2 regions of the Arthrobacter sp. NPDC080082 genome follow, and region 1 is predicted to be linked to the other one. Evidence: riboswitches for the same ligand, from Rfam matches in the RefSeq annotation. Region 1 holds a riboswitch; the other holds the start of a gene.
The links. Region 1 has a riboswitch for cyclic di-AMP ahead of AB0O44_RS08735 (hypothetical protein). Riboswitches for the same ligand answer to the same signal wherever they lie in the genome.
Positions count from the first base shown of each region.

Region 2: another riboswitch for cyclic di-AMP. It lies ahead of AB0O44_RS11870 (glycoside hydrolase family 16 protein); the one in region 1 lies ahead of AB0O44_RS08735 (hypothetical protein).

Region 1 is NZ_JBFBKQ010000003.1:388,632-392,837, reverse strand. Features, by position in the region: gene AB0O44_RS08740 (glycosyltransferase family 39 protein) at 1-1,543, shown strand, start outside; cyclic di-AMP (ydaO/yuaA leader) riboswitch at 1,754-1,941, shown strand; gene AB0O44_RS08735 (hypothetical protein) at 1,940-2,686, shown strand; gene upp (uracil phosphoribosyltransferase) at 2,806-3,441, opposite strand; gene AB0O44_RS08725 (phosphatase PAP2 family protein) at 3,454-4,206, opposite strand, start outside.
Region 2 is NZ_JBFBKQ010000005.1:170,260-174,465, reverse strand. Features, by position in the region: gene AB0O44_RS11875 (class II glutamine amidotransferase) at 1-468, opposite strand, end outside; gene AB0O44_RS11870 (glycoside hydrolase family 16 protein) at 521-1,576, opposite strand; cyclic di-AMP (ydaO/yuaA leader) riboswitch at 1,583-1,733, opposite strand; gene AB0O44_RS11865 (AarF/UbiB family protein) at 1,908-3,617, opposite strand; gene AB0O44_RS11860 (PadR family transcriptional regulator) at 3,623-4,162, opposite strand.

The DNA of each region.
Region 1 (4,206 bases):
CGCGGTGCTGCGCGCCATCCAGGACGCCCGGCTGCGCTGGCTGCTCCTGGCCGGGGTGCTGCTGGGCTTCGGGTTCCTGACCAAGCAGCTGCAGGTGCTGCTGGTGGTCCCGGGCTTCACCGCGGCCTACCTGCTCGCCGCACGCGCCGGCCTGGGCCGGCGGCTGCTGCACCTGCTCGCCACGGGAGCGGCGATGGTGGTGGCGGCCGGCTGGTGGCTGGCCGCCGTCGAGCTCACCCCGGCGGCTGACCGGCCCTACATCGGCGGCTCGCAGGGCAACTCCATCCTGGAACTGACCCTGGGCTACAACGGCCTGGGCCGGCTCAGCGGGGACGAGACGGGGAGCGTCGGCGGCGGCAACGGCTGGGGCACCCCCGGCCTGCTCCGGCTTTTCAACAGCGAGTTCGGCGGGCAGATCGCCTGGCTGCTGCCGTCGGTGCTGCTGCTGGCGGCTGGGCTGCTGTGGCTGGGCCGGCGGGCGCCACGGACCGACGCCGTCCGCGCCTCCGTGGTGGTCTGGGGCGGCTGGGTGCTAGTCACCGGGCTGACGTTCAGCCTGATGGCCGGCATCATCCACCCGTATTACATGGTGGCGCTGGCCCCGGGGGTCGCCGGGTTGGCCGGTCTGGGGTCGGTGCTGCTGTGGCAGCGGCGGGATCAACCCGGTGCCGCCGGGACGCTCGCCGCCGCGGTGGCCGCGGCCGGTTTCATGGCTTTCGAGCTGCTGGGCCGCACGCCCGCGTTCGTTCCGTGGCTGCGCTGGCTGGTGCTGGCCGTGGCGCTGGCAGCGGCCGTCGGGGTGATGGTTCCGGCCGTCCGGGCCCGGGTCGCCGGCGCGTCCGCCGCCGGGACCACTGGCCCGCTGTCCCCTGGCGGCCCGACAGCGGCGCTCTTGGGACGTACGACGGCGGGACTCGCCGTCGTCGCGGCCCTCGCCGGTCCCCTGGCGTACTCGCTGTCCACCGCCGCCACCGCGCACTCCGGCTCGATCGTCAGCGCGGGGCCTGCGGTGGGTGGCCGGGCGGGCCTGCCGGCCATGTTCGGCGGCACGGGCGGAGCCATGGGCAACGCGCAGGGCAATCCCTTCGGCCCGACCAACGGCACCGGGGCCAACAGCAACGGGGCAAACGGCAACGGGGCAAACGGCACCGTCCGCGGCCAGGGCGGGGGCATGGGCGGCGGAATGGGCGGGCTCCTCGGCGCGACCACCCCGTCGTCTGCCTTGGTGGATGCCCTCGAAACGGACGCCGGCCGTTACACCTGGGCGGCCGCCGTCGTCGGGTCCAACAACGCCGCCGGTTACCAGCTCGCCACGCAGCTGCCCGTGATGGCCGTGGGCGGGTTCAACGGCACCGACCCCGCACCCACTCTCGAGCAGTTCCAGCAGTACGTCGCCGAAGGCCGGATCCACTACTTCATCGCCGGCCGCACCATGCAGGGCGAAAGCGGATCCGACGACGCCGCCAGGATCGCCGACTGGGTGACGGCCACCTACCCCGCCCAGAGCGTCGGCGGCACCACGGTGTACCTGCTGGCGAAGTAGCCGCCCCGGACGGTCCGCCGTTTCGACGGTTCCCTGCCGCGTAGACGTCTCCAAGCGTCGGGCATGCAGGGAACCGTCGAAACGGCCCGAAACACAGGACCCGCCCACTGCAAATCGGCAACCAGCCACACCGCGGCGTTACCTAAATGTGACATGAGGGAGAAAGTCCGGTACCGTTTTTATGGTGCGGCCATCGATCTGGCCGCATATCCGGGTCTGACGCCAAACTCTGCCGCTTCCCGGATTCCATGGATTGAGGCAGAGACGGGGAACCCAGAGTTCCCGGGCACCTGCATCCATGCACCCCTTGGGGTTAAGCCGACTCGTTGATCATCCGAGCGGCCGGATTTCTCTTCCGAACCCGACAGCTAACTCCGTAGGCGTTGAGAGGCGAACATGACTGAACACAAGGCACCCGTGCGCCTAAAAGGCGCTAAACGCACCTCCTCGGCCGACGTCGCGCGCCACCGCGCCGACCCGGCCCAGGGCTCGGCCACCCGAGGCCGCGCCAGCTTTGGCTCCAAGGGCAAGCTCACCGCCGTCGCGCTGACCGCGGCCGCCGTGCTGCTGGGCGCCGGCGCCGCAGGCCAGGCCACCGGCACCACCGCCCCGGTCGCGACCGCCACCCAGGCCCCGGCCCTGCAGCTCTCCGACCTGGAACGGCTCGGCAGCTACACCCCGGCCACGGCACCGGCCAGCGTCGAAGCCCAGGCCTCCAAGGTCACCCCCGAGACCCCGGCTCCGTCCACCCCCGCTCCGTCCACGCCGGCCCCCGCACCGGCTGCTCCGGCTCCCGCCGCGGCACCCGCCCCGGCCCCGCAGCCAGTGGCCGTCGACGATCCCGCCGGCGCACAGGCCTACGCCGCCTCGCAGCTGCCGGCCCACGGCTGGGCCCCGAGCGAGATGCAGTGCCTGATGAAGCTCTGGACCCGCGAATCGGACTGGAAGACCACGGCCACCAACCCGTCCAGCGGTGCCTACGGCGTGGTCCAGTCCCTCCCGGCCGAGAAGATGGCCAGCGCCGGCGCGGACTACATGACCAACTACCGCACCCAGATCAACTGGGGCCTGCAGTACGTGCAGGAACGGTACGGCTCCCCCTGCGGCGCCCTGAACTTCCACTACGCGAACAACTGGTACTAAGCCGCCAAGGCTGACGCCACCCCGCGCAGATACAGCAAAGGCACCGGATCTCGTCAGATCCGGTGCCTTTGCTGTATCCCCGGGCGGCCCGTTCAGCGGCCCGAGGGAAAGCGGACGCGCTACCCGGCGATGCCGTAGAGCCGGTCGCCAGCGTCGCCCAGGCCGGGGACGATGTAGGACTTCTCGTTCAGCTTCTCGTCGATGGAGGCCAACACGATCGTGACGTTGGCGTCGGAGAGCTCTTCCTCCAGCTTGGCCAGGCCCTCGGGGGCGGCCAGCAGGCAGATGCAGGTGACGTCGGAGGCGCCGCGCTTGAAGAGGAACTTGATCGCCTCGCGCAGGGTGCCGCCGGTGGCCAGCATGGGGTCCAGGACGAAGATCTGACGGTCGGTCAGGTCCTCGGGGAGCCGCTCGGCGTAGGTGATGATGTCCAGGGTTTCCTCGTCGCGGGCCATGCCCAGGAAGCCGACCTCCGCGGTGGGGACCAGCTTGGTCATGCCCTCGAGCATGCCGAGGCCGGCGCGGAGGATCGGGACCACCAGCGGGGTGGGCTTGGTGAAGGCCGTGCCGATGGTGGTGCTGACCGGGGTCTCGATGGTGACCGGTTCGGTGCGGACGTCGCGGGTTGCCTCGTACGCCAGCAGCGTGACCAGCTCTTCGGTGAGCTGGCGGAAGACGGGTGACGGGGTGTTCTTGTCCCGCAGAACGGTGAGCTTATGGGCCACCAGCGGGTGGTCGACAACGAGAGTGCGCATGGGTCAAAACTATCATCCGGACGCTTCGGACCGCCCCCGCCCGCCGGGTGTCCCGGCCTCGTCCGCCGCCCCGCGACGATGCGCCGTTTCGGCGTCGTGGTGCCCGTCCGGCGCCTTCTCGCGCAGGCGCTGGCCGTTGTCGAAGGTGGGCGCCGGGCCGGTCCGTTCCCGGTGCCTGATCACGTGGAACAGCCGATGCGCCAGGATCACGATGCCCACCCAGCCCAGGCCGAGCGCCCAGCCGAAGATCACGTCGGTCATCCAGTGATGGCCTAGGAACACCCGGCTCATGCCCATCGCGATGATGAAGAGCGCCCCGGCCGTGATCAATCCCACCCGGGCGATGGTGCGCTGGACCTGCAGGCAGGTGAGGTACACCACGAGTGAGATCACCACGGTGGTGTTCAGGGTGTGGCCGCTGGGGAACGACGGCGAGTTTTCGTAGGGCGGGACGGCATCGGCGTGGTCGGGGCGGGTGCGTCCGATGAGCTTCTTGCCCAGGGAGGTAGCGGTGACGGAGACGGCGGCCGCCCCGCCGATGAGGATGAGCGGGCGCCAGGTCCGGGTCCGCCAGATCAACAGCGCGGTGAGGATGCTGGCCAGGATCGGCATGCCGATGCCGCCGCCGATGTTGGTGAACCCGGTGACGAACGCATCCAGGCCGGGGCTGCGGAGCCGTTCCATGGCGGCGAGCATGGGCTTGTCCAGGTTGGCCAGGCCGGCGTCGTCCACCACGTTGTCGTAGACCTCGGCGCTGGTCAGGGC
Region 2 (4,206 bases), on a different contig from region 1:
GATCCCGGCGCCGACGTCGCCGTCCGCCCGCCGGGTTTCGGCGGTGATCAGGGCGAAGAGGCGTTCGCTGTCCGTCTGCCCCCGGACCAGGTCGGCGACACCGAACTCCGCGAGCCGTGCGTCCAGCCGGTCCAGGTCACCGAAGGCGCCGTTGTGCGCGAACAGCCGCCCGTCCTGCTCGAACGGGTGGGTGTTGGCCACGGTGTGGGCGCCGGTGCTGGCGTAGCGGACATGCGCGAGGAACGTGGTGCTCCGCAGCGTCCTGGCCTCCCGGGCGAAGGCGTGGTCCTCCCACGCCGCGAGCGGCTGTTTCGCCACGTGCGGCTGTCCGAACTCGTCGAAGGTGCCGATGCCCGCCCCGTCCGGCTCGCGCCGGCTCTGGACGGACAGGCTGTCCGGCGCGTCGAGCAGCCAAAACGTGGCGCGGACCGTTCGGGCGCCGGCGTGGAGCCCGAACAGTCGGCACATGGTGGCTCCTCCGTGGTTTACGCGGCGTTATGGGAGCCAGTGTACGTCCGGGCTACTGCCAGGCGCGGACGTAATCCACCAGGACCTGCGACGCCGGGCCGTAGGCCGGGTTGGTCGAGGAGGCACCGACGTTCAGGACCAGGTACTGCGGGGCGTTGCCGTCGTTGGTCGGGTAGGACTTGACCTTGACGCCGTCGAAGTAGACGTCCGAGGAGCTGGCCATCCGGTGCAGGCCGAAGGTGTGGTACTCGTTGGCCCAGTTGCCCCCCACGCCGCCCTGGTTCTGGGCGCCGCTGGTGGAGTGGTAGTTGACCGTCATCTTGGCCTTGAGGACCTCGGCGATGTCGTTCTCGCCGGTGGCGGGCCAGGACTGGCCGGTGGACCAGAATGCCGGCCAGTTGTAGAGGCCGTTGGCGTTGCCGGGGAACTTGATCCGGGCCTCGACGTAGCCGGTGGTGAACTGGTAGCCGGTGCCGGCGCCGCCGCGGGGGTTGGAGGAGACCAGCGCACCGGAAGTGGCCGACGCCAGGTTCAGGACCAGGTTGCCGTTGCTGACCGAGACGTTGGCGGGGCTGGTGCTGACCTTGTTCATAGTTCCGCAGCCGGGCGCGAACCAGCAGGCGGCCCACTTGTTGGTATCCAGGCCGGCGCCGTTGAAGTCGTCGTTGAAGGCCAGGGACCAGTTGCCGGGGACACCCAGGGGAGCGGGGCCGCCGGTGGAGGCTACGGCGAGGGCGGGTGCCGGGGCGGCCTGCACCGCGGCGGGCGCGGGGGCGGCTGCCGGGGGAGCGGCCTGCACCGGTGCGGGGGCCGCGGTGGTTGCCGGGGCGGCGGCCGCCGTGCTGGCCGGTGCGGCCGGTGTTGCCGACGGCGAGGCCGGGGCGGAGGCGGGGGCGGCCTGGGAGACCTCCGACGCCTGCGCCTGGGTCAGGCTGTTCAGGGTGGCCTGGCCGAGTGAACCGAGGCCGACGACGGCGACGGCCGCCGCGGCGGCGAGGGACAGGACGCGGGGGGACTTCAGCCGAAGGGCGGTGCGTCGAAGGGGGGAGGGAGCGGACTGGTCACGACGGCGCGCGGGGGCGCACGTCTGATCCTGGGGTGCAGACATGGAAGGTTTACCTCTCAACGCCTGCGGAGTTAGCTGTCGGGTTCGGATGAGGTCATCCGGCCGTGGGACACCACGGCTTCACCCCGAGGGCAGGCCAACGCCATACCCGGGACACTTGGGTCCCCCGCCTCTGCCTTATATCTAGCGGATCCCGGGCGCGGCAGAGCTCAGCGACGCACGGAATTGGGACCAACGTTGACGGTCCACCCGTCGACCGTACGGCATCGAGCCGGTTAATCACAATTAAGTAACGGCAGTCACCGGCCTCCGCGTGGCGGCTTGAGATGCAGCCGGGCCGCGTCAGCGGCGGGCTTAGGGAACAAAGCGGCGGTCAGGGTCCGCGGCGTCCCGGCCAGGCGGAATGCAGCAGCGGGAGCACGGAGACGGCCAGGAGTGCCGTTCCGAGCACCGGGTCGTCGTGCCGGAGGATGGCGCCGGCAATCAGCAGGGCGGCGAAGAGGAGGGCGGACACCGCGCGGCGCACGGTGCGGTCCAGCCGGGCCACCTGGCGCTCCAGCCGGGGGTTGCCCACGGTCAGGGAACCCTCCTCGGCGCGCGCCGCCAGCCGGTCGAGGCGCTGCGGCAGGCGGAAGGCCACCGCCGCGGCGTCGAAGACCTGGCGGCCGGCGTCCTGCAGGAGGTTTCCGCGCTCCTCGCGCAGCAGCCGTGCCGCGTACGGCTCCACCGAGTCCCAGAGGTTGAAGCGCGGGTCGAGGGAACTGCACACCCCGGAGGTGAGCGACATCGCCCGGATGATGAGCAGGAAATTCTCCGGGACCTGAAACGGCAGCGAGCGGACCAGTTCGCCGAACTCGTTGGCGAAGGCCAGGAACTCCCGCGGGTCCACCTCGCGCAGTTCGGCGAAGCCCATGCCGCCGAAGCGGGTGAACAGCCGGGACATGGCCCGCTCCAGTTCGGCGGTATCCGCCGTGGGCAGCAGCACCCCGATCTCGCCGATCGCAGAGACCAGGCCTCCGCCGTCGCGCGCGGCCGCCGCGATGAGCAGCTTCCGCAGCCCGCTCCGGGTGCCCGGGGGCACCTCGCCCATCATGCCGAAATCGATGAACGTCAGCCGCCAGGGCAGCCCTCCGGCGCCGGGGGCCGGGGTGACGAAGATGTTCCCCGGGTGCGGGTCGGCATGGAAGAACCCGGTGGTGAAGAGCTGGTCGAACATCACCGATGCGAAGAGCGGAGCCACCTCCACGGGGTCTATCCCCGTGGCGCGGAGGCCGTCCGTGTCCGTGATCTTGATGGCGGTGACGTCTTCCAGGGTCAGGACCCGGCGGGTGGTCCGTTCCCAGGCGACGCGGGGGACCGCCACCCGCTCGTCGCCGGCGAAGTCGGCGTCGAACCGCTCGGAGTTGGCCGCCTCCTGCAGGTAGTCGACCTCCTCGAGGCTGGTCTGGGCGAACTCCTCCACCAGGGAGGGCATGTCCGCCCGGTCCGAGACCAGCCGGAAGTGGCTCAGCCAGCCGCCCACCCGGCGCAGGGCGGCCAGGTCGACGTCGACGATCGCCTCGATCCCGGGGCGCTGAACCTTCACCACGACGCCGCTCATGCCGGCATCCTCCGCCGCCGCGGGCAGCAGCGTCGCGCGGTGCGCCTGCCCGAGGGACGCCGCGGCGATGGGCGTCTCCTCGATGACGGCGAAGATGTTCTCCAGCGGTGTGCCCAGTTCTGCCTCGGCCAGGTCCCGGATGGCCGGGAACGCGACCGGGGGAACCTCGTCCTGGAGGTCCTCGAGTTCCCTGGTGATCTCCGGCGGGAGGACGTCCAGGCGCGAGGAGAGGAACTGGCCCACTTTGATCATCAGGCCGCCCAGCTCCACGGCCAGGGCGCGGAAGCGCCGGGCGAAGCGGATCATCCGTCGGGTCCGGCTGCGCTCGGTGATCCGTCGCAGGCCCAGGCGGGGGAGCAGCAGCTCGTGCCACCAGGTCACGGCGAGGTGCCAGGCCGCGAAGCGCAGGATCCTCCGGTAGCGGGCGCGGGTGCTCCCTGTCCCGGCCGCCGGGTCCGCCCGGGCCCGGCCAGCCTCCGCCACCCGCGTCAGTCCTGGGCCAGGATCGAGTACAGCCGGCGGCGCGCCTCGTCCAGCACGGCCACGGCCTGCTTGACCTGCTCCGGCGTGCCGGTGCGGCCCACCTGGGATGCGGCCTGGGCCAGCTCGATGCCGGCCTTCGGCAGTGCCCCGAAACCGGGGGCCTGGTCCGCGTCGGCGGACTCCCAGGGAGCGGAGGTGCCGCCGGAGACCTCTTCGCGGCCGGCGTCCGTCAGGGAATAGATCTTCCGCCCGTTGGACTCCTCGGCGCGGATCAGGCCCTCGTCGGCCAGCAGCTGCAGGGTCGGGTAGACGGAGCCGGCGCTCGGCTTCCAGCTGCCGCTGCTGCGCTCCTCGATCTCGCGGATGATCTGGTAGCCGTGCATGGGCCGCTCCGCCAGGAGCGCCAGTACGGCCGAGCGGACCTCGCCGCGGCCGGCGCGGCTGCCGGTGCGCTTTTCGAAGCGTGAACGCAGGTCCTCGACGGCCTGCCACATGCCATCAAAGCTGGGGGCGCCGAAACCGCCCATCGGGTATGAGTTACGCATGATGCTCTCCTCCAGGGGTTCGCTAACGATACTTAACGATACGT